DNA from 2 places in the Streptomyces sp. NBC_00237 genome. Region 1 is predicted to be linked to the other one. Evidence: predicted binding sites of a transcription regulator. Region 1 holds the regulator's gene; the other holds the start of a gene.

Region 1 (15,221 bases):
TCGTCGTCACCGACGCTGCCGGACGCCGGATCGTCGGAGGCGAGACCGATCCGTACGGCACCCTCGTGGCGGCCGTCCCCGCAGGCGAGTACCGGCTCGCCGTCACCGCCGAGGGTTTCACTCCGTACCGTGGCAGCGCCACCGTGGCGGAGAGCGGCCACTCCGGCCTCGGTGACATCTCCCTCCAGGTCGCCGCCCCGCCGCAGCTCCCCGAGCCGGGCGAGTGGGAGATCGACCTGATGCACTCCCAGATCAGCTTCTCCGCCCGGCACATCGGCCTGGCCCGCATCCGCGGCCGCTTCAACAGTTTCGCGGGTGCGGTGCGCATCGGTGAGCGCATGGAGCACTCGGCCATGCACGTCGTCATCGACGCCGCGTCCATCGACACCAACGTCAAGATGCGCGACGACCACCTGCGGGGCAAGGACTTCTTCGACGTTGCGAACTATCCGACGATGGAGTTCTACAGCGACCGCTTCGTGCACCGCGGCGGCAGTCGCTGGGCCGTCTCCGGTGCCCTCACCCTGCACGGAGTCAGCCGTACCGTCACCCTCGACAGTCAGTACCTCGGTATGGGCAACGGCATCCAGGGCGAGACCCGCGCCGCCGTCCACTCCACCGCCGAACTGCACCGCGAGGACTTCACCCTCACCTGGCAGACGATGCTCGGCCACGGCATCGCGGCCGTCGGGTCCTCCATCGCCGTCGAACTGGACATCCAGATCATCCCCAAGGGGGCGGGCGCCCCGGCATCCTGATCGGGTCCATCGGTAGCCTCGGGCACCTAAACCGGTCCCGTCGGCGGGGCGGCGGACGTGTGCCGGACAATGTCCGTGTGAGCGATGTACGACATGTGTTGGTGCTGCCGGACCGGGACGCCGCCGAGGAGGTGGCTCAGGAGCTTTCCGACCGTTTCGGAACGGCGGAGGAGCCCCAGCTCGTACGGGACGCGCTGGCGGGCGAGGACGACGCCGAGGACGCCCAGTGGCTGGTGGTGGTCGAGGACCCCGAGGGGCGCCTCGACGCCACCGCGCTGGACGCACTGGCCGCGGAGTACGAGGGGTGGCTGGAGGCCCCGCTGACGGACGCCCCCTAGAAGCCCCCTGGAGCGGCACCCTGCGGGCACTGTCAGTGCCCCGTGGGATGCTTGACCGCGATGGCCACCAGGAAGAATTCGACCGACGATCCGCTCGCCCCCGTCACCCTCGCCGTGGGGCAGGAGGACCTGCTGCTCGACCGCGCCGTGCAGCAGGTCGTGGCGGCGGCCCGCGCCGCCGACTCCGACACCGACGTGCGCGACCTCACGCCCGACAAGCTGGAGCCCGGCACCCTCGCCGAGCTGACCAGCCCCTCGCTCTTCTCCGAGCGCAAGGTCGTCGTCGTGCGCAACGCCCAGGACCTCACCGCCGACACGATCAAGGACGTCAAGGCGTACCTCGGCGCCCCCGCCGAGGAGATCACCCTCGTCCTGCTGCACGCGGGCGGCGCCAAGGGCAAGGGCCTACTGGACGCGGCCCGCAAAGCGGGAGCCCGTGAGGTCGCCTGCCCCAAGACCACCAAGCCCGCCGAGCGCCTTTCGTTCGTACGGTCGGAATTCAAGGCACTCGGCCGCTCCGCCACTCCCGAGGCGTGTCAGGCGCTGGTCGACTCCATCGGCAGCGACCTGCGCGAGCTCGCCAGCGCCGTGTCCCAGCTGGTCGCGGACGTCGAGGGCACCATCGACGAGGCGATCGTCGGCCGGTACTACACGGGCCGCGCCGAGGCATCCAGCTTCACCGTCGCCGACCGTGCGGTGGAGGGCAGGGCCGCCGAGGCCCTCGAAGCCCTGCGCTGGTCGCTGTCGACGGGTGTCGCGCCCGTGCTGATCACGAGCGCCCTCGCACAGGCCGTACGGGCCATCGGCAAGCTCGCCTCCGCACCGCGCGGCGCGCGCCCCGGAGACCTCGCCCGGGACCTCGGCATGCCCCCCTGGAAGATCGACCGGGTGCGCCAGCAGATGCGCGGCTGGTCCGCCGACGGTGTCGCGGCGGCACTGCGCGCGGTCGCCGACGCGGACGCGGGGGTGAAGGGCGGCGGGGACGACCCCGAGTACGCCCTGGAGAAGGCCGTGGTCGCGGTGGCGCAGGCGGCTCGGGCACGGAGCGGACGCTAGAACGCCAGAACCCCGGTCTTCCGTCCTGGGGAAGGACGGAGACCGGGGTTCTGGGTTCAAGCTGTTTTCCACCGCACCCGCGTGGCGAACGCGTTTCGGTGCGCGGCGGGGGTGTCGGGTCAGGAGCGGTAGAGAGGGTCCGCTGAATCCTGGCGCCGACGATTCACTACAGGTACCTCAGAGCTGAATGCTCAGGCCTGCAGGGTGGCGACCTTGGCAGCCAGCGCCGACTTCTTGTTGGCGGCGGCGTTCTTGTGGATGACACCCTTGCTGGCGGCCTTGTCGAGCGCGCGGGAAGCGTCGCGAACGGCCAGCGTGGCCTTCTCGACGTCACCGGCGACGACGGCCTCGCGGGCCTTGCGCACGGCGGTCTTGACCGACGACTTGACGGCCTTGTTGCGCAGGCGCGCCTTCTCGTTGGTCTTGTTCCGCTTGATCTGGGACTTGATGTTCGCCACGAAAGAGCCTTTACAGGTTCGGTTGAATCTCGATGTGTGCGCCCCGCCACCCGCAAGGGTCACGAGACACAGCTGCCCAGGTTACCAGCCGTCCCCCGACCGGCCCAAACCGGCCGCAGGCCCCCGGCCATGGGACCATGGGAAGACTTCACAACTTCCGGACCGAGACGAGAACGACGCACGCGCGCGCCCGACGCACACCGCCGCGACGCATCCGCAGTGCCGTCTTCTCAAGAATCAGGACCCTGCGTGCCCGCGACTCCTCTCCACGTGCCCGAGCCGAGCCGTACCGACCCGGCACTGCTCCGCAACTTCTGCATCATCGCGCACATCGACCACGGCAAGTCGACGCTTGCCGACCGGATGCTCCAGCTGACCGGTGTGGTCGACCAGCGGCAGATGCGTGCCCAGTACCTCGACCGCATGGACATCGAGCGCGAGCGCGGCATCACCATCAAGTCCCAGGCAGTACGTCTGCCCTGGGCGCCCACCGAGGGCGAGGGCAAGGGCAAGACCCACATCCTCAACATGATCGACACTCCGGGCCACGTGGACTTCACCTACGAGGTCTCCCGCTCGCTGGCCGCCTGTGAGGGCACGGTCCTGCTGGTCGACGCGGCGCAGGGCATCGAGGCGCAGACCCTCGCCAACCTGTACCTGGCGATGGAGAACGACCTCGCGATCGTCCCCGTACTGAACAAGATCGACCTCCCGGCCGCCCAGCCGGAGAAGTTCTCCGAGGAGCTCGCCAACCTCATCGGCTGCCAGCCCGAGGACGTGCTGAAGGTCTCCGCGAAGACCGGCGTCGGCGTCGACGCGCTGCTCGACCGCGTCGTGCGCGACGTACCGGCCCCGGTCGGCGTCAAGGACGCGCCCGCCCGCGCGATGATCTTCGACTCGGTCTACGACTCGTACCGCGGCGTCGTGACGTACGTCCGTGTGGTCGACGGCCAGCTCAACAAGCGCGAGCGCATCAAGATGATGTCGACCGGCGCCACCCACGAGCTGCTGGAGATCGGTGTCTCCTCGCCCGAGATGACGCCGTCCGACGGTCTCGGCGTCGGCGAGGTCGGCTACATCATCACCGGTGTGAAGGACGTCCGGCAGTCCAAGGTCGGTGACACCATCACCTCGCTGAACAAGGGGGCGACGGAGGCGCTCGGCGGCTACAAGGACCCGAAGCCGATGGTCTTCTCCGGCCTGTACCCGCTCGACGGCTCCGAGTACCCGGACCTGCGCGAGGCCCTCGACAAGCTCCAGCTCAACGACGCCGCCCTGGTGTACGAGCCGGAGACCTCCGCGGCGCTCGGCTTCGGCTTCCGCGTCGGCTTCCTCGGCCTGCTGCACCTCGACGTGATCCGCGAGCGCCTGGAGCGCGAGTTCGGCCTCGACCTCATCGCGACCGCGCCCAACGTGGTGTACCGCGTGGTCATGGAGGACCGCAGCGAGCACATCGTCACCAACCCGAGCGAATTCCCCGAGGGCAAGATCTCGGACGTCTTCGAGCCGGTCGTACGGGCCACGATCCTCGCCCCCAGCGAGTTCATCGGCGCCATCATGGAGCTCTGCCAGACCCGCCGCGGCACGCTCATCGGCATGGACTACCTCTCCGAGGACCGTGTCGAGATCCGCTACACGCTGCCGCTGGCGGAAATCGTCTTCGACTTCTTCGACCAGCTGAAGTCCAAGACCCGCGGTTACGCCTCCCTCGACTACGAGCCCACCGGCGAGCAGTCCGCCGCGCTCGTCAAGGTCGACATCCTGCTGCACGGCGACAAGGTCGACGCTTTTTCCGCCGTCACGCACAAGGACGCGGCGTACGCGTACGGGGTGCGCCTCGTCGCCAAGCTGCGCGAGCTCATCCCGCGCCAGGCATTCGAGGTGCCCATCCAGGCGGCCATCGGCTCCCGGGTCATCGCCCGCGAGACGATCCGCGCCATCCGCAAGGACGTTCTCGCCAAGTGCTACGGCGGCGACATCTCCCGCAAGCGGAAGCTCCTGGAGAAGCAGAAGGAGGGCAAGAAGCGCATGAAGATGGTCGGCAGCGTCGAGGTTCCGCAGGACGCGTTCATCGCGGTGCTCTCCAGCGACGAATCCGGGGGCAAGGCCAAGAAGTAGGCGGCCCGACCGCGCGGCATACAGGTGGAGCGAGGAGTAGCCGTCCGCCTGAGAACAACGGCAAAGCGCTGAATCCGAATGAACCCCGGAGGCTTTGCCGAGCGATTCCCATGAAAGCGCCCGTCCGATCCACGGACGGGCGCTTCCTGCGTTTCGGCCCCCCCCGGCGGCCGTTCCGGCCGTCGCGGCTTCCCCCGTGAGCTGAGTGCTCGCGTACGAACACAGCTGAGGCAGGGCCCGCCGCGCCATGGCGCGGCGGGCCCTGCCCGCCGTTCGGGTCTGCCGGGGGCCCTGCCCGACCCGTTATGAAAAGGAGGGCCCGGGGACCCTTACGCACCAGGCCCATGCGCTCTAGTCTGATCACTGATCGTTTGTTACTCGCCAGTTAAATACCAGCCAGTCGCGCAGCAATGCCGTGGGCCCGGAGGACGTCGTGAGCGACACACAGACCATGATCGAGAACCGGCCGCCGTCCGTTGCGGCCCTCTTCATCGAGCGCGTGGCCGCCACGCCCGACGGAGACGCCTACCGGTATCCGGTGCCGCCGTCCAGCGGCCGGGGACCCGACGAGTGGCGCTCGCTGAGCTGGGCGCAGGCCGCCCAGCGGGTGTACGCGATCGGTGCGGGCCTCATCGAGTTGGGCGTACGGCCCGAGGAGCGCGTCGCCCTCGCCTCCAACACGCGGGTGGAGTGGATCCTCAGCGACCTCGGCGTCATGTGTGCCGGAGCGGCCACCACCACCATCTACCCCTCCACCAATGCCGAGGAGTCGGCGTACATCCTCTCCGACTCCGAGAGCCGCGTCCTGATCGCCGAGGACGCCGCCCAGCTGGCCAAGGCCCGCGAGAAGCGCGCGGAGCTCCCGAACCTGGCACACGTCGTCGTCGTGAACGCCGAGGACGCCCAGGCCGTCGAAGGCGACCCGGAGGGCTGGGTGCTCTCGCTCGCCGACCTGGAGGCCCGCGGAGCGGCGTACCTGGAGAAGAACCCGGGGGCGGTCAAGGAGCGCGTCGCCGCGATCACCGCCGAGCAGCTCGCCACCCTCATCTACACCTCCGGCACCACCGGCCGCCCCAAGGGCGTACGGCTGCCGCACGACTGCTGGTCGTACATGGCGAAGGCGACCGTCGCGACCGGACTGATCAACAAGGACGACGTCCAGTACCTGTGGCTGCCGCTGGCGCACGTCTTCGGCAAGGTGCTCACCTCGGGGCAGATCGAGGTCGGGCACGTCACCGCCGTCGACGGCCGCATCGACAAGATCATCGAGAATCTGCCGGTCGTGCAGCCGACGTACATGGCCGCCGTGCCGCGCATCTTCGAGAAGGTCTACAACGGCGTCGCCTCCAAGGCGCGGGCCGGTGGCGGAGCCAAGTACAAGATCTTCCAGTGGGCGGCTGGCGTCGCCCGTGAGTACGCGAAGGTCACGCAGGACAACTTCCGGCGCACCGGACAGGCCACCGCGCCGTTCGGCCTGAACGCCAAGCACAAGGTCGCCGACGCCCTCGTCTTCTCCAAGATTCGCGAAGCGTTCGGCGGGCGGCTGCGTGCTTGTGTGTCCGGCTCGGCGGCGCTCGCTCCCGACATCGGGTACTTCTTCTCCGGCGCCGGAATCCACATCCTGGAGGGGTACGGGCTCACCGAGTCCAGTGCCGCCAGCTTTGTGAACCCGGGTGAGGCGTACCGAACCGGCACCGTCGGCAAGCCGCTCCCCGGCACCGAGGTCCGCATCGCCGAGGACGGCGAGATCCTGCTCCGCGGCCCCGGCGTGATGCAGGGCTACCACGGGCTGCCGGAGAAGACGGCCGAAGTCCTGGAGTCCGACGGCTGGTTCCACACCGGTGACATCGGCGAGCTGTCCGCGGACGGCTATCTGAGGATCACCGACCGTAAAAAGGACCTCATCAAGACGTCCGGAGGCAAATACATCTCGCCCGCCGAGGTCGAGGGACAGTTCAAGGCGGTCTGTCCCTACGTCTCCAACATCCTCGTGCACGGCGCGGACCGGAACTTCTGCACGGCCCTCATCTCCCTCGACGAGCCGACGATCCTCGGCTGGGCGAAGGAACAGGGCCTGAAGGCGACGTCGTACGCGGACATCGTCGCGGCCCCCGAGACGCAGTCCCTCGTGGAGGGTTACGTCAAGGAGCTCAACGAGGGCCTCCAGCGCTGGCAGACCATCAAGAAGTTCCGGCTGCTGCCCCGCGACCTGGACGTCGAGAACGGTGAGCTGACACCCAGCCTGAAGTTGAAGAGGCCCGTCGTCGAGCGCGAGTACAAGCACCTGATCGACGAGATGTACGCGGGTTCCAGGGAAGCCTGAGGTCTCCGCAGTACGTGAGTGGGTTCCCTGACGATACGGAGTTGCGCCGCGCCCCTGGCCGTTGCGGCCGCGGCGCATCTCCGTCAGGGTCTCCTGCATGCGGGCCACCTGTTCCCGCAGGGGTGAGGAGGCGTTCGGGCACTCCGCCTCCACCTGTTCCCCGATCTGCGCCAACTGTTCGGCGAGCAGCCCGAACTGGCGCCGCTCCTGGGCGAGCATCCGTTCCGGCTGACGGTTCTTGCGGCGCAGTTCCAGGAACACGTTGACTTTGGCGCAGCACCCAGGAGGGCGAGCTTGGAATCCAGCCGGTCCTTGGCGCGGGTCGTTTCGCGGCGGTTGGACACCACCAGGTTGATGTTGTCTTGAGTTCGGAGACCTCGCCGCGGGTCTCCACGGTGATCGAGCGGGACATGTCGCCCTGGGCGACGGCGGACGCCACCTCGGCGATGGGGCGCACCTGGGTGGTCAGGTTGTCCGCCATGTAGTTGACGTTGTCGGTGAGGTCTTTCCAGACGCCGGAGGCGCCGTGCACCTGGGCGCGGCCGCCCAGCTGGCCCACCGTGCCGACTTCGCGGGCGACGCGGGTGACTTCGTCGGCGAAGGCCGAGAGCTGGTCGACCATCGTGATCACGGTCAGCTTCAGTTCGAGCAGCTCGCCGGTGGCCTCGACGGTGGCCGTACGGGTGAGGTCACCACGGGCCACCGCCGTCGTCACCGCCGCGATGTCACGCACCTGCGCCGTCAGCCGGGACGCCCTCGTGTTCACGGCCTCCGTCACGTCCAGCCAACTGCCCGAAAGTCCCGGCACCTTGGTGCGGCCGCCGAGCCGTCCCTGGGGTCGACCTTCCGGGCCACCCGGGTGACCTCGCCCGTGAACAGGAAAAGCTGGTCGACCACTCTTGTTGACCGTGCACCCGATTCGACGCAGGTCGTCGTGCCACTGCCGGTTCCCGTCGTGCAGATCGACGCACTGGGTGGGGTCGCCGCCCGCCACGGCGTCCAGCACCCGTGTGGCGTTCACCTCGGGCACCACCAGGGCGTGCCGTGCCGGACGACTTCCCTGCGCACCCGGACCGGTTCCGCACCGTAGTGCTCTTCGCGGGTGGCGATCTGATGGAAGACGGCGGACAGTTCGGCCGGTGTCTTTTCTTGCGTCTTTGGCAGCCGCACCCGGAAGTCGCCGTCCCGCAGAGCGGTCATCGCGGCGAGCAGAGGGCGCAACTCGGAGGCGTGCACCCAGTCCTGGCCGGGGTGGTCCGCCGAGCGGGAGCCGTCGGCCGACGCGATTCCTGGGCTGGTGGCAGTACGTGATCCTGGGCGGTCGCCGGAGCGGACACCTGGGCGCGAAACGGCACGATCTTCGTTCATTGAGGCCCACTTCGGTGACTCGGTGCTTATGGGCGGGCTCAGTCTGTCACCCTGTGGTTGTCGCGAGCGGCGCATTGCGACAACCGATCAGTCGTAGGCGGCGCGCTGCGACAACCGATCAGGAGCCGCACCGTGACACCCATTCCGATGCAGCGGGACGCCGTGGCCCGTGCTACCGCCCCGCGGGCAGGGAGGCACGAGATCCAGCCCTACGTCCGCACCAACCTGCCCGGCAATCCGCTCGCCCCGTCCGCTGCCCGCAAGTTCCTGCGGGCCGCCATCGTGGACTGGACGGGCACCCCCCTGCTGCCCACCGACGAGAAATTCGTCGGCCGCCTCGCCGACGACGCTTGCCTCATCGTCAACGAACTCGTCACCAACGCGGTGGTGCACGCCGGCACGACCGTCGAACTGCTCTGCCGCATCGAGCCCGCGGGCGCCACCAGCGAGGCCGCCACACTCGTCATCGAGGTCTCCGACCACCACCCCTCCCGGGTCGTGCGCAACGAACCGCAGCGCCGTGATCGCTCCGGCGCCCCCGAGTACGGCCGGGGACTGCACCTCGTCGCCGGGCTCGCCGAGAGCTGGGGTGTCACCTACCGGACCGGCCTCAAGACCGTCTGGGCCGCCCTCCCGCTGGAGGGCTGGCAGCCGTCACCCGTCGACGAACCCACCCTCACGCCCGCCACCCTCGCCTCGCAGCGGGCCCTCCAGCGCGGACTGAGGGCCGCCGAGATCCTCGCCCCGCTGCCCCGGCGGCCGATGCGCGACGAGGACCCCGACTGGATCAACCGCGGCGCCCTGTCGTTCCTCGCCGAGGCGTCCGACCTGCTCGCCGGACAGTTCGACCAGGACATGGTGGTGGCGCTCGCCGCACAGCTCCTGGTGCCCCGCCTCGCCGACTGGTGCGCCGTGTGGCTCGACCCGGAGGGCGGCGGCCCGTCGGCGGAGCCGCGGCTCGCCCGGGTCTGGCACGCGCGCGAGGCGTGCGTGGAGGAGCTGCGCATCCTGCTGGAGAAGGAACCGCCCCAGGTGCCGGACTCCGCCCGCGGCGGCCCCGTGCCACTGCCCTGGCCGGGCGCGGGCGAGAGCTTCGGAGGGGCCGGTGCGGTGCTCGCCTGCCGCATGGTGGTGGGTGGGCGCAGGGTCGGCGTCCTGATGCTCGGCAGAGCCGGGATAGCGCGCATCCCGGACGAGGTCACCGGACTGATCGAGGACTTCGTCCGCAGGGTCGCACTCGCGGTGGGCGCCGCCCGCCGCTACACCCAGCAGGCCACCATCTCGCACGTTCTCCAGCGTGCCCTGCTGCCCAGCCAGGTCGCCGAGATCCCCGGCTTGACCAGCAAACTCGTCTACCAGCCGCGCGGTGAGGGGCTTGCCGGGGGCGACTTCTACGACGTCTTCCACGCCGCCGAAGGACGCTGGTGCTTCGCGTTGGGCGACGTTCAGGGGAACGGCCCCGAGGCGGCTGTGGTCACCGGGCTGGTGCGCCCGTGGCTGCGGTTGCTCGCGCGCGAGGGCTATCAGGTGTCGGAGGTGCTGGACCGGCTCAACAGGCTGCTCCTCGACGACGCGACGGAGTCCGCCGACGCAGCCGCCCGGCTCGTTGCGGCGGCCGGTGGACAGGAGCTCCCCGACGGGCCGCAGGCACGGTTCCTGTCGATGCTGTACGGGGAGCTGGAGCCGCTGACGGAGGCGGACGGCGGCGGGGTGCGGTGCACGGTCTCCAGCGCCGGGCATCCGCTGCCGCTGGTGCTGCGGCCCGACGGGCAGGTACGGGCTGTGGGCCGCCCGGGAGTGCTGCTCGGGGTGCTCGACGACGCGGCGTACGGGAGCGAGACGTTCGTCCTGGCACCGGGGGAGACGCTGCTGGGCGTCACCGACGGGGTGACCGAGCGCCGCAGCGGCCGGGTGATGTTCGACGACGAGGAAGGGCTCGCGGTGGAACTGGCCCAGTGCGTGGGGCTCTCGGCGCAAGGGGTGGCGGAGCGGATCACCCGGGCGGTGCACTCCTTCGCGTCCGAGCCGCCCGACGACGACCTGGCGCTGTTGGTGCTCCAGGCCGAGTAGGCCGGTGCGCAGAGGCCCGGACCGGGGTGGGACGGGGAAGGGGCGCGGAGGGCGGACAATGGGGGCATGCCTTCCGTACTGCCTGATGGTGAGCCCATGCCCGAGGACGGGGCGCTGCCTCTCGACGCGCTGCGGGAAGCGGGGGAGCGGCCCCTCGGGTTCTATCTGCACGTGCCGTACTGCGCGACGCGCTGCGGCTACTGCGACTTCAACACCTACACGGCGACCGAGCTGCGCGGTTCGGGCGGCGCCCTCGCCTCGCGCGACAACTACGCGGCGACGCTGATCGAGGAAGTGCGCCTCGCGCGCAAGGTGCTCGGAGACGACCCCAGGCCGGTGCGCACGGTGTTCGTGGGCGGCGGCACTCCCACCCTGCTGCCCGCCGCCGATCTCGTACGGATGCTGGGGGCCATCCGCGAGGAGTTCGGCCTCGCCGACGACTGCGAGGTCACCACCGAGGCGAACCCGGAGTCGGTGAACCCGGCCTATCTGGCGGAGCTGCGCGAGGGCGGCTTCAACCGGGTCTCCTTCGGCATGCAGAGCGCCAAGCAGCACGTACTGAAGATCCTGGACCGCACGCACACCCCCGGGCGGCCCGAAGCGTGTGTCGCGGAGGCGCGGGCGGCCGGGTTCGACCATGTGAACCTCGACCTGATCTACGGCACCCCGGGGGAGTCCGACGCCGACTGGCAGGCGTCCCTCGACGCGGCGATCGGCGCGGGCCCCGACCACGTGAGCGCGTACGCCCTGATCGTCGAGGAGGGGACCCAGCTGGCCCGGCGCATCCGTCGCGGCGAGGTCCCGATGACCGACGACGACGTGCACGCGGACCGCTACCTGATGACGGAGCAGGCGCTCTCGGCAGCCGGGTTCTCCTGGTACGAGGTCTCCAACTGGGCCACCTCCGAAGCGGGTCGCTGCCTGCACAACGAGCTGTACTGGCGCGGCGCCGACTGGTGGGGAGCGGGTCCCGGAGCACACAGCCACGTCGGTGGCGTCCGGTGGTGGAACGTGAAGCATCCCGGCGCCTACGCACAGGCGCTGGGCGACGGGAAGTCCCCGGGCGCCGGACGCGAGGTGCTGTCCGACGAGGACCGCAGGGTCGAGCGCATCCTCCTCGAACTGCGCCTCGTGGAGGGCTGCGAGCTCTCACTGCTGAAGCCCGCGGGGCTCGCCGCCGCGGAGAAGGCGGTAAGGGGCGGCCTCCTAGAGGACGGTCCTTACACCGAGGGACGGGCGGTCCTCACCCTGCGCGGCAGGCTGCTCGCGGACGCGGTGGTGCGGGACCTGGTGGACTGACCGCCGGGTGGAGGCCGGCCCTCGCGGAGACCGACGGCCGGGCCCGGCGCCACTCACCCCGGAGGGATGTCGCCGACCGTCACGTGATCGATGAGGTGTTCCACCGCACCGAGCAGGGACGGCTCAAGGTCCTTGTACGAGCGCACCCGCCCCAGGATGTGCTGCCAGGCAGCCCCGGTGTTCTCGGGCCAGCCCAGGGCCCGGCACACGCCCGTCTTCCAGTCCTGGCCGCGCGGGACCCGCGGCCAGGCGGGGATGCCGACGGAGGACGGCTTCACGGCCTCCCAGACGTCGATGTAGGGGTGCCCGACGACCAGGACGTTCGCGTCCGTCACCTGTGCGGCGATCCGGGACTCCTTGGAACCGGGCACCAGGTGGTCGACGAGGACGCCCAGCCTGGCGTCCGGGCCCGGTGCGAACCCGGCGACGATCGACGGCAGGTCGTCGATGCCCTCCAGGTACTCCACGACGACGCCCTCGATGCGCAGGTCGTCGCCCCACACCCGCTCCACCAGCTCCGCGTCGTGCCGCCCCTCCACATAGATGCGGCCCGCTCGCGCCACGCGCGCGCGGGCGTGGGCGACGGCGACGGATCCCGAAGCGGTACGGGCGGGACGCGCGGGACCGGCTCCCGAGGACGGCCGCACCAGCGTCACGGGCGCACCTTCGTAGAGGAAGCCCGCCGGTGCCATCGGGAACACCCGGTGCTTGCCGAAGCGGTCCTCCAGGGTGACCGTGGGACCCTCCGCCGTCTTCTCGGTACGGACCACCGCACCGCAGAAGCCCGTCGACTCCTCCTCCACCACCAGGTCGTACTCGGCGGGCAGTTCGGGGACGGGCTTCGGCTTCTTCCACGGCGGCGTGAAGTCCGGGCTGTAGCTGCGCATTCGTCAGACGCTACGACACGCACCGCGGAGCCAGCCAGGCGTCCCCGAAACGGCGCGCCAGCGCGTCCCGTTGGGCCCGTACGAACGCCGCGTCCACCGCCGCCCCGTGCCCCGGCACGTACACGGCGTCCTCACCGCCCAGCGCGAGGAGGCGGTCCAGGGCCTCGGGCCACCTCCTGCCGACCGCGTCAGGGCCCGCCTGCGGCTCTCCCGACTCCTCCACCAGGTCTCCGCAGAAGACGACCTCGGGGCCGCCCTCCACGCCCGGTACGAGGGCCACCAGGTCGTGGCTGCTGTGCGCGGGACCCAGGTTGGCGAACAGCACGCTGCGCCCGCCGCCCAGATCCAGGGTGCGTTCGTCGGACACCAGGTGCTGCGGGGCGCGCAGCAGCTCCGACGCCTCGGCGGCCGCGTCCTGCGGCACACCCTGCCGGGCCGCGTCCGTGGCCATCGACTCGCGCTGCGAGGTCAGCAGGGTGTCCATGCCGGCCGCGGCGAAGACCTCGACGCCGGCGAACACCCCCGTTCCCAGGACGTGGTCGAAGTGCGGGTGGCTGAGAGCGACGTGCGTCACTCTGCGGCCGAGGAGCGCCTCGGCCTGCATCCGTACCTCCGCACCCTCGCGCAGCGTCGATCCCGTGTCGTACAGCAGCGCCCCCTGCCCGCCTGTCACCAGGCCGACCGTGGCGTCCCAGCCCGGCAGGCGACGCCTGCCGACGCCCGGAGCGAGACGTTCCCAGCCGGCCTCTTCCCATCGCATGTCCATACCGTGACGCTAGCGTGAGCAGCCGCCCTTGCCCGGGATGTGCCCCGCCGCCGTACACTGGCCCGGGGAATCGCTGGCACTCGCCCACAGGGAGTGCCAAGCGGGACACCGGGGCACAAGCTCCACATGTCCGATCTGCACCAGGGAACATCACGGCTTGGAGGTGTGCGCGATGCTCAGTGAACGCAGACTTGAAGTGCTGCGCGCCATCGTCCAGGACTACGTCGGCACGGAGGAGCCCGTCGGCTCCAAGGCCCTCACCGAGCGGCACCAGCTCGGCGTCTCCCCGGCCACCGTGCGCAACGACATGGCGGCCCTGGAGGACGAGGGATTCATCGCCCAGCCGCACACCAGCGCAGGGCGCATCCCCACCGACAAGGGATACCGGCTGTTCGTCGACCGGCTCGCCGGGGTGAAGCCCCTGTCGACGCCGGAACGGCGTGCCATCCAGAACTTCCTGGACGCCTCCGTCGACCTGGACGACGTCGTCGCCCGCACCGTGCGGCTGCTCGCGCAGCTCACCCGGCAGGTGGCCGTCGTGCAGTACCCGTCGCTGACGCGTTCCACGGTGCGGCATGTGGAACTTCTCTCACTGGCACCCGCCCGGCTGATGCTGGTGCTGATCACCGACACCGGCCGCGTCGAGCAGCGGATGATCGACTGCCCGGCGCCGTTCGGCGAGACGTCTCTCGCGGATCTGCGGGCGCGGCTCAACAGCCGGGTCGTGGGCCGTAGGTTCGCCGACGTGCCGCAACTGGTGCAGGACCTTTCCGAGTCGTTCGAGCCGGAGGACAGGGGAACCGTTTCGACGGTTCTCGCGACTCTCCTTGAGACGCTCGTCGAGGAGACCGAGGAACGGCTGATGATCGGCGGCACCGCCAATCTCACCCGCTTCGGCCATGACTTCCCGCTCACCATCCGCCCCGTACTGGAGGCGCTGGAGGAGCAGGTCGTCCTGCTGAAGCTGCTCGGCGAGGCCACCGAATCCGGCATGACGGTGCGCATCGGGCACGAGAACGCCCATGAAGGACTCAGTTCAACGTCCGTGGTCGCAGTCGGCTACGGTTCGGGCGACGAGGCAGTCGCCAAACTAGGCGTGGTCGGACCGACCCGCATGGACTACCCCGGAACGATGGGAGCGGTACGCGCAGTGGCACGTTACGTCGGACAGATCCTGGCGGAGTCGTAAGTGGCCACGGACTACTACGCCGTTCTCGGCGTGCGCCGCGACTCTTCCCAGGACGAGATCAAGAAGGCGTTCAGGCGCCTCGCTCGTGAGCTTCACCCGGACGTCAATCCGGACCCGAAGACCCAGGAGCGCTTCAAGGAGATCAACGCCGCCTACGAGGTGTTGTCGGACCCGCAGAAGAAGCAGGTCTACGACCTCGGCGGCGACCCGCTGTCCGCCTCCGGCGGAGGCGGTGCGGGCGGCTTCGGCCAGGGCGGTTTCGGAAACTTCTCCGACATCATGGACGCCTTCTTCGGTACGGCGTCCCAGCGCGGCCCGCGCTCGCGCACCCGCCGCGGCCAGGACGCCATGATCCGCCTGGAGATCGACCTCAACGAGGCGACCTTCGGCACCACCAAGGAGATCCAGGTCGACACCGCCGTCGTCTGCACCACGTGCAGCGGCGAGGGTGCGGCTCCCGGGACCTCCGCGCAGACCTGTGACATGTGTCGCGGGCGCGGAGAGGTCTCGCAGGTCACCCGGTCGTTCCTCGGCCAGGTCATGACCTCGCGGCCCTGCCCGCAGTGCCAGGGCTTCGGCACGGTCGTGCCG
Region 2 (15,221 bases), 990 kb from region 1:
GTGCCGTCTGCCCGGGCTCCGCCGATGGGTGCGCCGCACCCGGGTGCCTGCGGCGCTGCCCCGGTCCCGCCCCTTCACCTAAAGCGCTCGGCCGCGCGGCTGGGTGGGTGGCTGGTCGCGCAGTTCCCCGCGCCCCTAAAGGGGCGCACCCCCCCAGCCCCAGCGAAGCCGGGAGCGCACGCGCCGCGGAGCCGCAACCTCGGCGCAGCCCTGCGGGCGAGCCGCACCTTGGTGCAGCCCCGCGGCCGGGGCCGTACCAAGGTGCGGTCCCCGCCGAGAGACCCCGTCAGCCCAGGATCACGCTGCGCGACAGATTCCGCGGGTGGTCCGGGTCGTAGCCCTTCGACTCGGCCAGGACCACCGCCAGCCGCTGCGCGCGGATCAGGTCGGCCATGGGGTCCGCCGACGCGTGCGCGACGACCGTTCCGCCGACGCGTGCGACGTCTCCCGCCAGCCCCTCCGGCAGCGTGCCGAACATCCACGCCACCCGGTTCGGGCCCGTGATGGAGATCGGGCCGTGGCGGTACTCCATGGCCGGGTACGACTCCGTCCACGCGCCCGCCGCCTCGCGCATCTTCAGGCCGGCCTCCTGGGCCAGCCCGTACGTCCAGCCGCGGCCCAGGAAGGTCCACTGCTCGGCCGAGGTGACGGACTCCGGGAGCGGCTCAGTGATCGCCAGTTCCGCGTCGACGGCCGCCTCCGTCACCGTCTTCACGCCCGGTGCCAGCGTGCCCGTGCGCTCCAGGCCCGCCCGCAGGAAAGCGAGAGCCGTCGTCGCGAAGCGGGTCTGGACGACCGACTCCTCGTCCGCCCAGTCGAGGACGGCGATCGTGTCCGCCGCGTCCATGATGGGCGTTTTGGGGTCGCCGGTGAGGGCCAGGGTGGGAGTGGTGCCCTTGACCTCCGCGAGCAGCGCCAGCACCTCGCTCGTCGTGCCCGAGCGCGTGATTGCCACCACACGGTCGTACGAGCGGCCGACCGGGAATTCGGACGAGGCGAAGGCGTCGGTCTCGCCCTGGCCCGACGCCTCGCGCAGTGCCGCGTACGCCATCGCCATGAACCACGAAGTGCCGCAGCCGGTGATCGCAACGCGCTCACCAGGCAGGGGAAGCCCCTCGAAGTCGGCCGCGTACTCAGCGGCGCGCCGCCAACAGGTCGGCTGTGTGGCTATCTCAACTGCGGTGCGGGACATGCGCGACGACTCCTCGAACGCGGGCGAACACGGGTGAGTGTGGAGATGACCTTGCTTCCGCCTGCTTAGCAGGCCGTACGCGATTTGCGGAAGGTGTTGCGGAAGAGATACCCAAGTGGTGTAGACCTTGCGGTCGCACATGAGACAAAATCACAACTCATGTGGATAAGGGTGTGGGTGAGACGCGAGAAGCCTCACGAGGGCACGCGGATATCCACGCCAATGGGTAGCAAAACGGGCGATAAAGGGTGGAACGGGCTGTGCAGCGGCGCTACTTGGGTCTGACCGCGGCAGTCGCCGCACTCGCGATGGCAACGACCGTCTCCGGCTGCGGCACCGTCGGCGGCACGGGCGGCGACGTCACCCTGAAGCTGGTGGCCGCCGACTACAACCTCGACGGCGGCGACGGCACGAAGAAGTACTGGGACAAGCTCGCGAAGAAATTCGAGGCGAAGAACCCGGGCATCAAGGTTGACGTCCAGATCTACTCCTGGGACGACGTCGACCGCAAGGTCGGCGAGATGGTCAAGGCGGGCGAGGCCCCGGACATGGCGCAGATCGGTGCGTACGCCGACTACGCCGCCGACGGCAAGCTCTACTCCGTGCCCGAAATGCTCTCCATCCCCACCCAGGCCAACTTCGTGAACGCCCTCGCCGAGACCGGCAAGGTCAACCGCGTCCAGTACGGCATGCCCTTCGTCGCCAGCACCCGCCAGCTCTTCTACAACAAGACCCTCTTCGAGAAGGCCGGCATCAGCGGCGCCCCGGAGACCTGGAACGAGCTCGCCGCCGACGCGAAGAAGCTCAAGGGCAAGGGCGTGAACTACCCGTTCGCGCTGCCCCTCGGCCCCGAAGAGGCCCAGGCCGAGACCCTCAACTGGATGCTGGCCGGCGGCTCCGGCTACGTCGACGACATCGGTACGTACTCCCTCAACTCGGCCGACAACATCAACGCGTTCGAGTTCCTCAAGACCAAGCTCGTCATGCCCGGCCTGACCGGCCCCGTCGCCCCCGGCAAGCTCAACCGCAAGGCCGCCTTCGAAGCCTTCGCCAAGGGCGAGGTCGGCATGCTCAACGGCCACCCGTCGCTGATGCAGCAGGCCGAGAAGAACGGCGTGAAGTACGAGATGGCGCCGCTGCCCTCCTCCGACGGCAAGGCCCGGCCCTCGATGGGCGTCGCCGACTGGATGATGGGCTTCAAGCAGAACGGTCACCGCAAGGAGATCGGCAAGTTCCTCGACTTCGCCTTCGACGACGAGAACGTCCTCGCCTTCGCCGACGAGTTCGACCTGCTGCCCGTCACCGTCTCCGCATCCGAGAAGATGGCTGCCGACAGCAAGCACCAGAAGGTGCACAAGTTCCTGGAAGCGCTGTCGTCCTCGCAGTCGTACCCGTCCGCCAAGACGTCCTGGGCGAGGGTCAGCGAGAACATCAAGCAGGAGATCGGCAACGCCGTCGAGCCGAACAACACCCCGGGCGCCGTCCTCGGCGTCCTCTCCCGCGAGGCGGCGGCGCTGGACAGCGCGGCGCTCCAGTAGCGGGAGCAGCGGGAGCAGCGGGAGCAGCGAGCGGGGCGCGATGTCAGTGGCCCGGCCTAGGCTGGGTGCATGTCCTCCGAGCTCCCTGAGCCCCCTGATCAGCCGTACGAGGGTGAGAGTGGCCCCGCCGGAGCGCCGGGCGGGGCGCTCTCCGCGCGCGAGCTGGCCGTGCTCGCCGTCGAGAAGCGGGGCTGGGCCGGACCCGGCGCCAAGGAGCGCGCCATCCGCGAGCAGCTCGGCATCTCGCCCACCCGCTACTACCAGCTCCTCAACGCCCTGCTGGACGACGCGCGCGCCTGGGAGCACGACCCGACGACCGTGAAGCGGCTGCGGAGGGTACGGGACGAGCGCAGGGCCCGCCGCTAGCCGGTGCCGAGCGGGTCGTGCCGCGGGGGCCGCCCGCTCAGGCCGGAAGCGTCCGTTCGGCCCGGGACCGGGCTCGGTAGGCTCCTGGCATGGACACTCTTCCCGAACCGTCCACCACCGCCGGCCGCGAGGCCCTCGCCGCCCTGCTGGCCGAGCCCGCGCGCGCCCTCGTCGCGATCGACTTCGACGGCACCCTCGCCGACATCGTCCCCGACCCCGAACAGGCCCGCGCCCACCCCGGCGCCGTGCCCGCCCTTGCCGCCCTCGCCCCGCACGTGGCGTCCGTCGCGATCGTCACCGGCCGCCCGGCAGGTGTCGCCGTACGGTACGGCGGCTTCGCCGGGGTGCCGGGGCTTGAGCACCTCGTCGTCCTCGGGCACTACGGGGCCGAGCGCTGGGACGCCGTCTCCGGCACCGTCCGCGCCCCCGCCGCGCACCCCGGCGTCGCCGCCGTCCGCGCCGAGCTGCCCGGAGTACTGGACGCGCACGGGGCGTGGCGCGGGACCTGGGTGGAGGAGAAGGGGCAGGCCGTCGCCGTCCACACCCGGCGCGCCACCGACCCCGAGGCCGCCTTCGAGGCCCTCCGCACCCCCCTCTCCGAGCTCGCCGCCCGGCACGGGCTCATCCTCGAACCGGGGCGCCTGGTGCTGGAGTTGAGGCCGCCCGGTGTCGACAAGGGGGTCGCTCTGGCGGCGTACGTACGGGAAGTGGGTGCGCGCTGCGTGCTGTACGCGGGGGACGACCTCGGCGACCTTCCCGCGTACGCGGCGGTCGAGAAGCTCCGGTCGGACGGGGTGCTGGGGCTGCTCGTGTGCAGTGGTACCGCGATCCCGGAACTCGCCGAGCAGGCGGACGTGTTGCTGCCAGGGCCTGCTGAAGTGGTCGCGATGCTCGGGGAGTTGGGGAGGCAGCTGGGCGGGGGTGTGTAGGAGGGGCGCCGCATTCGAGGCTTCGCCCCTCCGGCTCCCGTCAACCGATTTCCCACCGCGCCCGAAACCCCGTACTGTCGTGTTTACCGACGCGGGGTGGAGCAGCTCGGTAGCTCGCTGGGCTCATAACCCAGAGGTCGCAGGTTCAAATCCTGTCCCCGCTACTAGATGGATCCGAAGGCCCGGAACTCGAAAGAGTTCCGGGCCTTCGGCCGTTTCCCGCGCGCCCGGAGGGGCCCTCTCACCCCTCCAACGCCTCCACCTGCTCCACGAACCACCGCGCGGGCGCCAACGCCGTCCCCGCCACCGCCAGCCGCTTCGTCCGTTCCGCCCGCTCCCCCGGCTCCATCGTCAGCGCCTCGTGCAGCGCCTGTGCCGTGCCCGTCACGTCGTACGGGTTGACGACGATCGCGTCCTCGCCCAGCTCCTCGTGCGCCCCCGCCTCCCGCGACAGCACCAGCGCGCAGCCCTCGTCCGAGACGACCGGGATCTCCTTGGCGACCAGGTTCATCCCGTCCCTGATGGGGTTGACCAGGGCCACGTCCGCCATCCGGTAGGCGGCCAGCGACCGCGCGAAGTCGTCCTTGACGTGCAGGACCACGGGCGTCCACGTCGGCGTCCCGAAGCGGGAGTTGATGGACTCGGCAGTCCTCCGCACGGCCTCCGTGTACTCCCGGTACACCGACAGGTCCTGCCGCGAGGGATAGGCGAAGGCGATGTGCACCACGCGTTCGCGCCACTCCGGGTGCGTGTCCAGGAGGTGCTCGTACGCCAGCAGGCCCCGCACGATGTTCTTGGACAGCTCCGTGCGGTCCACGCGCACGATGGTGCGGCGCGCCGAGCCGTCCGCCGAGCCGCCGTCGACCTGTGCGCGCAGGGAGGCGAGACGTTCCGCCACGTCGTCGCGGTGGGCGCGCTCGCGCAGGAAGTCCGCGTCCGCGCCCAGGCCGTGCACGCCGATCCGCTTCCCGTCGAGCGCCTCCTCGCCGAGCACGTTCAGCGCGCACGCCGTGAACGCGTCCGCCCAGCGCCGGGTGAGGAACGCCGCCCGGTCCGCCCCCAGGATGCCCAGCAGGAGCTGGCGGGCGATGTCGTCCGGGAGCAGGCGGAAGTAGTCCACCGGCGCCCACGGCGTGTGCGAGAAGTGGCCGATGCGCAGGTCGGGGCGCAGGGCCCGGAGCAGGCCCGGCACCAGGGACAGGTGGTAGTCCTGGACGAGGACCGTCGCCCCCGGGGCCGCCGCCTGCGCCAGCGCCTCGGCGAAGGCCCGGTTGTACGTCTCGTACGCCGCCCACCGCCGCCGGAACTCCGCGTCGAACACCGGCTCCGTCGGGGTCTGGTAGAGCATGTGGTGAATGAACCACAGCACCGAGTTCGAGATGCCGTTGTAGGCGGCCGCGTGTGTGTCCGCGTCGATGTCGAGCATCCGTACGCCCGGCTCCGCGACCCCGCGCCGCACGGCCTCCCGGTCGCCCTCGCCCAGCGCCGAGCACACCCACAGCGCGCCCGCGTCCGGGCCGATCGCGGACAGGCCCGAGACCAGCCCGCCGCCGCCGCGCCTGGCGGTCAGCCCGCCGTCGTCACCGAGGGCGTACGTCACCGGGCCCCGGTTGGAGGCGACGAGGATCCGGGCCTGCCCGGACGGGGCCGGGGCTTGGTCCGACGGGGCCTGGGCCGACTGGGCCTGGTCCGGCTGGGGCTGTGCGGCGTCGATCGGGGAAGTCATGTGGCGAAACCTAGCCGGTACGGATTCCCCTCAAACGTGCGTACGGCCGCCCCCGGCGTGCGAGTGCGGCCGTACGGCTATGCCGCCTGCCGCTCCGCGTACTCCGCGATCTCCCGCATCGGCGGGCGCTCCTCCGTGTCCACAGGGTGTGTACGAGGGACGAAGGCCGTGCCGATCCGCTCGAACTGCGTGAGGGCCGGGCGGATCAGATGACCCCGGGACAGGCGGAGCTGGGCCGTTCGGTAGATCGCGGCTGCCATCCGTCCCAGCGCCTGGCCGTCCTGGTGGCGGTGGACGCGCACGCCCACGTCCACCTGGGCGAGCGCGTCCAGGCCGACCGTGTGCAGCGAGTCGATGAGGAGGCCGAGTTCGACGCCGTATCCGACGGGGAAGGGGAGGCGTTCCAGGAGGGAGCGGCGGGCCGCGTACTCGCCGCCCAACGGCTGCACGAATCCGGCCAGTCGGGGCCAGTGGAGGTTGAGGAGGGGGCGGGCCATCAGCTCGGTGACCCGGCCGCCCTGGCCGGTGGCGCCGTCCAGCGGGCGGTCGTACGTCGCCTTCACGAAGTCGACGCCCGGGTCGGTGAGGAGCGGGCCGACGATGCCCGACACGAACGACGCGTCGAACTCCTTCAGGTCCGCGTCCACGAAGCAGACGATGTCACCGGTGGTGACCAGGAGCGACCGCCACAGGACCTCGCCCTTGCCCGGCACGGCCGGTACGCGGGGCAGGATCTCGTCCCGGTGCACCACCCGCGCGCCCGCCTCGGCCGCCGCCTTCGCGGTGTGGTCGGTGGAGCCGGAGTCGATCACGACGAGTTCGTCCACCAGGGGGACGGCCGGGCTCATCAGGTCCCGGCGGATCGTGGCGACGATCTCGCCGACCGTGGCTTCCTCGTTCAGGGCGGGCAGGACCACGGAGACCGTCTGCGGCCTCGCGGCGCCCTGGGCGGCCTTCGCGGCGAGGAGCTGCTCCAGCGGGCGGTCGGCGGCCGACCAGGACCGCGCCTGAAGCCAGCGCTCCACCTCTTCCAGCACGCCCGTCACTCCTCTGCTCGTGTCTGATTCGTGTCTGCTCGTGGCGACATTTGTGATCCATCTCGCGGTCCGGACGTCTGGCACACCCGTCCGGGGGTTCGGTTACAGTCTTGAACAACGCGGACGACCTGTGCATGTCGGGGTCGTCGCGTACACAAACACCCGGACCGCTGCTGCGGCCGCCGGAGTCATAGCGCTCATCCAGAGGGACAGAGGGAAACGGCCCGTTGAAGTCCCGGCAACCCCCCAGCCGACCGCGAGGTCAGGCCAGGAAGGTGCCAATTCCGTCTCGCGTACGAAAGTCGTCGCGGGGAAGATGAGGAAAGGACCTCGCCATCATGGCTGTGCAGACCACCGAAGCCACTGTTACCTCCGTCGACCTCGGCCCCGCCGCCGCCCTGTCCTGCCGCGAGTGCGGAGAGCGCTTCGAGCTCGGCCCGATCTTCGCCTGCCAGCTGTGTTTCGGCCCGCTGGAAGTCGCGTACGAGCTGCCGACCGGAAGCCCCGAAGAGCTGCGCAAGCTCATCGAGTCGGGCCCCGACAACATCTGGCGCTACGCCCCCCTCCTCCCCGTCCCCGCCGACGTCGCCGAGAAGCCCAGCCTGAACCCCGGCTTCACGAAGCTGGTCAAGGCGGACAACCTGGCCCGTGAACTCGGCGTCACCGGCGGCCTGTTCGTCAAGGACGACTCCGGGAACCCCACGCACTCCTTCAAGGACCGCGTCGTCGCCATCGCCGTCGAGGCCGCCCGCGCCTTCGGCTTCACCACCCTCTCCTGCTCCTCCACCGGCAACCTGGCCGGTGCGGTGGGCGCCGCCGCGGCCCGCGCGGGCTTCCGCTCCTGCGTGTTCATCCCGCACGACCTGGAGCAGGGCAAGGTCGTCATGGCCGCCGTGTACGGGGGCGAGCTGGTCGGCATCGAGGGCAACTACGACGACGTGAACCGCTTCTGCTCCGAGCTGATCGGCGACCCGCTCGGCGAGGGCTGGGGCTTCGTCAACGTCAACCTCCGCCCGTACTACGGGGAGGGCTCCAAGACGCTCGCGTACGAGATCTGCGAGCAGCTCGGCTGGCGGCTGCCCGACCAGATCGTCATCCCGATCGCCTCCGGCTCGCAGCTCACGAAGATCGACAAGGGGCTCCAGGAGCTCATCAGGCTCGGGCTCGTCGAGGACAAGCCGTACAAGATCTTCGGCGCCCAGGCGGAGGGCTGCTCGCCGGTCTCCACCGCCTTCAAGGCCGGGCAGGACGTGGTCCGCCCGCAGAAGCCGAACACCATCGCCAAGTCGCTGGCCATCGGCAACCCGGCGGACGGCCCGTACGTCCTGGACATCGCCCGCCGTACGGGCGGCGCGGTCGAGGACGTCAACGACGAGCAGGTCGTCGACGCCATCAAGCTGCTGGCCCGTACCGAGGGCATCTTCGCGGAGACCGCGGGCGGCGTGACCGTCGGCGTCACGAAGAAGCTCATCGAGGCCGGTCTGCTCGACCCGACCCTCACCACCGTCGTCCTCAACACCGGCGACGGCCTCAAGACGCTGGACGCGGTGGCCCCGACGACCGGGCCCTCCGCGACCATCCGCCCGAGCCTGGACGCGTTCCGCGACGCCGGTCTGGCCCGCTAGAAACCCGTCAGCGATTCGTACGTACGCAAGGAAGGCCGAACACCATGAGCGTCAAGGTCCGCATCCCCACCATCCTCCGCACGTACACGGGCGGCGAGGCGGAGGTGGCCGCCGAGGGCGCGACCCTCGCCGAGGTCATCGCCGACCTGGAGAAGAACCACACGGGCATCGCCGCGCGCGTCCTGGACGATCAGGGCAAGCTGCGCCGCTTCGTCAACGTGTACGTGAACGACGACGACGTGCGCTTCGAGAGCGGCCTTCAGACGGCCACTCCGGACGGCGCGGGCGTCTCGATCATCCCGGCCGTCGCGGGCGGCTGATCCTTCGCCTCCTGCGCGCAGGGGGCGCACTCGGCCTCCTTCAACGCGCCCCGCGTTAACCCAAGTTGCCCCCTCCGCTCACAAGCGGAGGGGGCAATTCTGCATGGTTGAAAGAGGTAGAGTAGGGGAAGCCCCGGTCGCCGCTCATGCCATGTGCATATGAGAAGGCGACAAGATGCGGCCCGCGTGTTCGAGCGATTTGACGCCGATGTTCACGCTATGTCCGGCCCGACTTGCCCTGGAATTACGGGAGTTGACCGATCCGGGCGTTCGAGCCTGCCCAGAATTCTCGTCGGATTGACCTGTTGCAGAGGGCAGTTGGGCGGATACATTCAGCCGCGGTCGACGCGCTACGGCGCACACCTACCGCGTTCCTGTCGGCGGGTGGGGTCTGACCCGGGGTCGCGAAGTGCGGTCTCGCGCAAGGGCCAGTAATAGGGGAGTTAGGCATGGCTCAGGGCACCGTCAAGTGGTTCAACGCGGAGAAGGGGTACGGCTTCATCGCGGTCGACGGTGGTGCGGATGTTTTCGTCCACTACAGCGCGATCCAGATGGACGGCTACCGCACCCTTGAAGAGGGTCAGCGAGTTGAGTTCGAGATCTCGCAGGGCCAGAAGGGTCCGCAGGCGGACATGGTCAAGCTCGCCGTCTGATCTCGGCGCGATCGGCCACCGACGCACTACCAAGACTTACCGGCACTCACGCACCAAGGGTCCGCATCCCGACACAGGGGTACGGGCCCTTGGTGCGTTCGGCGTACGGCCTGCGTACGCCGGGCGTACCGAGTGCGCGAACCCCCTGGATCTGTGGTACCCGCTTGCGCCCACCCGCCGCCCGACCACCGCCCCTCATCGACATCCCTTCGGGACGGCCTTGCACTCCAATGGGTCGAGTGCTAATCATTGGCGTTAGCACTCTCCCAGTGAGAGTGACAGAACTTGGACCAGGTTCGGTGAGGCCGAGAGGTGTCGGGGTACGGAATCCCGGGCATTGCGAAGCCGTCCGTCGCGGGCGCCGATCCCCCGGTCCGGAGAAATCCACCCCGTGGGAGGACCACTTCACATGGCCAAGATCATTGCGTTCGACGAGGAGGCCCGGCGCGGCCTCGAGCGTGGCATGAACCAGCTCGCCGACGCCGTCAAGGTCACCCTTGGCCCCAAGGGCCGCAACGTCGTCCTTGAGAAGAAGTGGGGCGCCCCCACGATCACCAACGACGGTGTCTCCATCGCCAAGGAGATCGAGCTCGAAGACCCTTACGAGAAGATCGGCGCCGAGCTCGTCAAGGAGGTCGCGAAGAAGACGGACGACGTCGCCGGTGACGGTACGACCACCGCGACCGTCCTCGCGCAGGCGCTGGTCCGCGAGGGTCTTCGCAACGTCGCCGCGGGTGCCAACCCGATGGCCCTGAAGCGTGGCATCGAGAAGGCCGTCGAGGCCGTCTCCGCCGCTCTGCTGGAGCAGGCGAAGGATGTCGAGACCAAGGAGCAGATCGCTTCCACGGCCTCCATCTCCGCCGCCGACACCCAGATCGGCGAGCTCATCGCCGAGGCGATGGACAAGGTCGGCAAGGAAGGCGTCATCACGGTCGAGGAGTCGCAGACCTTCGGCCTGGAGCTTGAGCTCACCGAGGGCATGCGCTTCGACAAGGGCTACATCTCCGCGTACTTCGCGACGGACATGGAGCGCATGGAGTCGGCTCTCGACGACCCGTACATCCTGATCGTCAACTCGAAGATCGGCAACGTGAAGGACCTCCTTCCGCTGCTGGAGAAGGTCATGCAGTCGGGCAAGCCCCTGCTGATCATCGCCGAGGACGTCGAGGGCGAGGCGCTCTCCACCCTGGTCGTCAACAAGATCCGTGGCACGTTCAAGTCCGTCGCCGTCAAGGCTCCGGGCTTCGGCGACCGCCGCAAGGCCATGCTGAACGACATCGCCATCCTCACGGGCGGCACGGTCATCTCCGAAGAGGTCGGCCTCAAGCTGGAGAACGCGGGCCTGGACCTCCTCGGCCGCGCCCGCAAGGTCGTCATCACCAAGGACGAGACGACCATCGTCGACGGTGCCGGTGACAGCGAGCAGGTCGCCGGTCGCGTGAACCAGATCCGCGCCGAGATCGAGAACAGCGACTCGGACTACGACCGCGAGAAGCTCCAGGAGCGCCTGGCGAAGCTGGCCGGCGGCGTGGCCGTCATCAAGGCCGGTGCCGCCACCGAGGTCGAGCTCAAGGAGCGCAAGCACCGCATCGAGGACGCCGTTCGCAACGCGAAGGCCGCCGTCGAAGAGGGCATCGTCGCCGGTGGTGGCGTCGCCCTCCTCCAGGCATCGGCCGTCTTCGACAAGCTGGAGCTCACGGGCGACGAGGCGACCGGCGCCAACGCCGTGAAGCTCGCGCTGGAGGCCCCGCTCAAGCAGATCGCCGTCAACGGTGGCCTTGAGGGTGGCGTCGTCGTCGAGAAGGTCCGCAACCTCCCGATCGGTCACGGCCTGAACGCCGCGACCGGCGAGTACGTGGACATGATCGCCGAGGGCATCCTCGACCCGGCGAAGGTGACCCGCTCTGCCCTGCAGAACGCCGCCTCCATCGCCGCGCTGTTCCTCACCACCGAGGCCGTCATCGCCGACAAGCCCGAGAAGGCCGGCGCGGCCGCCCCGGGCGGCATGCCGGGCGGAGACATGGACTTCTAAGTCCCTCTCCCTCTCGCGGGTAGCAGTACGTACGGTTTCCGTACGGTCCACTGGGGCGGCATCCCTTCGGGGGTGCCGCCCCCGTGGCGTTCTCGGCTCGGGCCCGCCCAGGTGGGTGTTCCCGGGTGGCTGACCTGCGGGTCCGCGCAGAAGCTGGGGTCATGGACACCCTGGACTCCGTCATCGTCGACATCAACGACGTCTTCTGGAGCTATCTGCTCATCCCGATCGTGATCGGGGCGGGGCTGTACTTCACCATCCGCTCGAAGGCCGTCCAGGTCCGGATGTTCCCGGAGATGATCAGAGTCCTGGGCGACAAGGCGGAGCCGGACGCGTACGGGCGCAAGTCCGTCTCCTCCTTCGGGGCGTTCACCATCTCGGCGGCGGCCCGGGTGGGCACGGGCAACATCGCGGGCGTGGCCGCGGCGATCACCCTCGGCGGTCCTGGCGCGGTGTTCTGGATGTGGGTGATGGCGACGGTCGGCGCGGCCTCGGCCTTCGTCGAGTCGGCCCTCGCCCAGCTGTACAAGGTGCGCGACTACGACGGTACGTACCGTGGCGGACCGGCCTACTACATGCAGCGCGGCCTCGGGAAGCGCTGGCTGGGCGTCCTCTTCGCGGTCACCATCACCGTCACCTTCGGCTTCGTCTTCAACGCCGTGCAGGCCAACACGATCGTCTCCGTCGTCGGCGGGTCCTTCGGCGGCGCGGCGTCCTGGCGGGAGCCGGTCATCGGGGCGGCCCTGGCGGCCCTGCTGGGACTGGTGATCTTCGGTGGCGTCCGGCGCATCAGCAGCGTGACGCAGGTCCTCGTCCCGGTGATGGCGGTGCTGTACCTGCTGCTCGGGTGTGCCGTCGTGATCCTCAACATCGACGACCTGCCGCGCGTCATCGCCGACATCGTGGGCGGGGCCTTCGGCTTCCGGGAGGTCGCGGGCGGCGCGATCGGCACCGCGATCCAGCAGGGCATCCGGCGCGGCATGTTCTCCAACGAGGCGGGCCTCGGCTCGGCACCGAACGCGGGCGCGGCGGCGGAGGTCTCGCACCCGGTCAAGCAGGGTCTGGTCCAGTCCCTCGGGGTCTTCTTCGACACCATCCTCATCTGCACGATGACCGCTTTCATCATCCTGACGACGAACCCGGAACTGGCGGGCGCGCGCCAGGGTGCGGACCTCACGCAGAACGCGCTGAACGCGTCGTTGGGGAACTGGGCGGGGCACGTCCTGACGGTGGTCGTCTTCATGCTCGCCTTCAGCTCGATGATCGGGAACTACTACTACGGCCAGTCCAACATCGAGTTCATCACCGGGGACGACAAGAAGTGGGTCCTGCCGGCCTTCCGGGTGCTGGTGCTGGCCACCGTCTTCCTCGGAGCCCTCGGCTCCGTGTCCATCGTGTGGAACCTGGCCGATGTCTTCATGGGCTTCATGGCGCTGGTGAACATGGCCGCGATCATCCCCCTCTCGGGCATCGCCTTCCGCCTCCTGGAGGACTACCGCGCCCAACGCCGGATGGGCATCGACCCGGTCTTCGCCCGGGACCGCATGCCGGAGCTGCGGGACGTGGACTGCTGGCAGAGGTAGCGCCCCTTGAGGGGCGCGGGGAACTGCGCGGCCAGCCACGACGCAACCGGGCGCGGACCGCACAGTCCGAAGAGCTCCGCCGAGGAGCACGAGAGCGGTGCTCCCGGGTGGGAGCACCGCTCTCGCTTCGTACCGCAGGGGCCGCGCATCAGACGCTGACCGGTTCCTTGGTCTCGGCCCTGGCCGGGTCGGCGGCCGTCTCCGCCGCCGGAGCGTTCATGTCCGCCAGCATCGACTTCGTGAAGCCGAAGTAGTAGGTGGCGGCGAAGCCGACGACGTACCCGACGAGCAGCCCGCCCGCGTAGACCGCGATCGTCGTACCCAGCCCCTGATTGCCCTGGAGCAGCGGGAAGAGCGCCCACCCCGACGGCCCGATCGCCGTCGATCCGACCTTGTCACCCAGCATCGAGAAGAGCCCGACGAACGCACCGCCCGCCGCACCCCCCGCGCACGCCGTGACGAACGGACGCCCCAGCGGCAACGAGACACCGTAGATGAGCGGCTCACCGACACCCAGGAAGCCTGCCGGGAGGGCGGACTTGATGGTGTTGCGGAGGGAGTGGTTGTTCTTCAGCCGCAGGAACACGGCCACCGCGCAGCCGACCTGACCCGCGCCCGCCATCGCCAGGATCGGCAGCAGCACGGTGTAGCCCTGCTGCTCGATGAGGGTGGTGTGGATGGGGATGAGGGCCTGGTGCAGGCCGAGCATCACCAGCGGCAGGAAGAGCCCGCCCAGGACCAGGCCCGCGAAGGCGCCGGTGTTGGTGAGGAGCCAGTCCGCGCCCGTACCGATGGCGGTGGAGATCTCACCCGCGACGAACATCAGCCCGAAGATCGTGACCAGCCCGGACAGCAGGACGGTGAGGGTGGGGGTGACCAGCACGTCGAGGGATTCGGGGACCCAGCGACGGCACCACTTCTCGATGTACACGGCGAGGACCGCTGCCCCCAGCGCCCCGAGCACGCCGCCCTGACCCGGCGACAGCGTCTGCCCGAAGGCGTCGATCTTCGCGACGCCCGGGAAGACGATGATCGCTGCGACCGCCCCGCCCAGGATGGGCGTACCGCCGAACTCCTTCGCCGTGTTGAAGCCGACGAAGACCGCGATCAGCGCCATGAACCCGGACGCGACGGACGCCAGCGCCGGGGTGACGGCGGGCAGCCACCCCAGATTGACGAGCAGTCCGTTGAGCCCGGCGATGATGCCGCAGCCGATCAGAGCAGGAATCAGCGGCACGAAGATGTTGGCGATCCGCCGCAGGAGGAGCTTGAACGGGGTGGCGTTCTTCGCCTTCTGGGCGGCCCGTAGGGCGGCCCCCTCGGCGGCCAGCTGATCGGCCGACGGGGAGTGCGCGGACTGGCCCTCGGCCACGAGGGCTTCGAACTCGGGGGTGACCCGGGCGACCGTGCCGGGCCCGAGGACGATCTGGTACGTGTCGTCCTCGACCACGCCCATGACTGCGGGCAGCGCCTTCAGGGCGTCGTCCTGGACGAGCGCGCGGTCGCGCAGGCCCAGCCGGAGCCGGGTCATGCAGTGGACGACCGAGGTCACGTTGTCCGCGCCGCCGACGAGCGGAAGGATCGCGGCGGCAGTGGCGCGGTTCTTGTTCTCAGGGGTGTCGGTGCTCATGGTGCGTGGTGCCTTGCTGTGCGGGGGGTGGGGGTCAGACGGTCAGACGGGTCGGACGGTGGTGCGGGCGGCCTTGAGGGCCGCGCGGAGGTGGCCGTGCTCCTCGTTGAGCAGGCTCGTGGCGGTGGGGCCTTCCACGCCTCCGAGGATGATCAGGATCGCGCTCTTCACCTCCCCGTCGGCGGCGGTGAGGGCGGCCTCGATCTCGGCGTCGTCCGCACCGGTGGCGAGGGCGACGATGCGCCGCGAGCGGGCCCGCAGCTTCTCGTTCGAGGCCCGGACGTCGACCATCAGGTTCCCGTACGTCTTGCCGAGCCGGATCATGACGAGCGTCGAGATCATGTTCAGTACGAGCTTCTGTGCCGTGCCCGACTTCAACCGCGTCGACCCGGTCAGCAGCTCGGGCCCGACGACGACCTCGATGCCGTGCTCGGCGGCGGCGGCGAGCGCGCTGTCGGCGTTGCAGGACAGTCCGACGGTGAGGGCCCCCTGGGCGCGGGCGTGCTCGACGGCTCCGACGGCGTACGGGGTGCGGCCCGAGGCGGAGATGCCGATGACGGTGTCGTTCCCCGTCAGCTTCAGCGCGTCGA

What was found. The regulator HrcA, encoded in region 1, represses chaperone genes, less so after heat shock. The targets are predictions, from matches to a motif close to TTNGCACTCNGNNNNNCNGAGTGCNAA.
Region 2: groL (chaperonin GroEL) is a predicted target of HrcA. The motif match lies at 9,642-9,668, and genes of this name have one in related genera.

Annotation. Positions count from the first base shown of each region.
Region 1 is NZ_JAPEMT010000001.1:1,682,811-1,698,031, forward strand. Features, by position in the region: gene OG897_RS07360 (YceI family protein) at 1-758, shown strand, start outside; gene OG897_RS07365 (hypothetical protein) at 836-1,096, shown strand; gene holA (DNA polymerase III subunit delta) at 1,157-2,152, shown strand; gene rpsT (30S ribosomal protein S20) at 2,344-2,610, opposite strand; gene lepA (translation elongation factor 4) at 2,860-4,728, shown strand; gene OG897_RS07385 (long-chain fatty acid--CoA ligase) at 5,162-7,051, shown strand; partial or broken gene OG897_RS07390 (HAMP domain-containing protein) at 7,407-8,251, opposite strand; gene OG897_RS07395 (SpoIIE family protein phosphatase) at 8,567-10,489, shown strand; gene hemW (radical SAM family heme chaperone HemW) at 10,556-11,788, shown strand; gene OG897_RS07405 (DUF3097 domain-containing protein) at 11,842-12,675, opposite strand; gene OG897_RS07410 (MBL fold metallo-hydrolase) at 12,686-13,441, opposite strand; gene hrcA (heat-inducible transcriptional repressor HrcA) at 13,614-14,630, shown strand; gene dnaJ (molecular chaperone DnaJ) at 14,631-15,221, shown strand, end outside.
Region 2 is NZ_JAPEMT010000001.1:691,896-707,116, forward strand. Features, by position in the region: gene OG897_RS02985 (SIS domain-containing protein) at 287-1,192, opposite strand; gene OG897_RS02990 (ABC transporter substrate-binding protein) at 1,441-2,730, shown strand; gene OG897_RS02995 (DUF3263 domain-containing protein) at 2,800-3,096, shown strand; gene otsB (trehalose-phosphatase) at 3,186-4,025, shown strand; tRNA gene OG897_RS03005 (tRNA-Met) at 4,116-4,189, shown strand; gene OG897_RS03010 (trehalose-6-phosphate synthase) at 4,267-5,652, opposite strand; gene OG897_RS03015 (glucosyl-3-phosphoglycerate synthase) at 5,829-6,788, opposite strand; SAM riboswitch class I at 6,983-7,111, shown strand; gene thrC (threonine synthase) at 7,127-8,413, shown strand; gene OG897_RS03025 (MoaD/ThiS family protein) at 8,458-8,733, shown strand; gene OG897_RS03030 (cold-shock protein) at 9,183-9,386, shown strand; gene groL (chaperonin GroEL) at 9,796-11,418, shown strand; gene OG897_RS03040 (sodium:alanine symporter family protein) at 11,580-13,001, shown strand; gene OG897_RS03045 (PTS transporter subunit EIIC) at 13,150-14,631, opposite strand; gene murQ (N-acetylmuramic acid 6-phosphate etherase) at 14,674-15,221, opposite strand, start outside.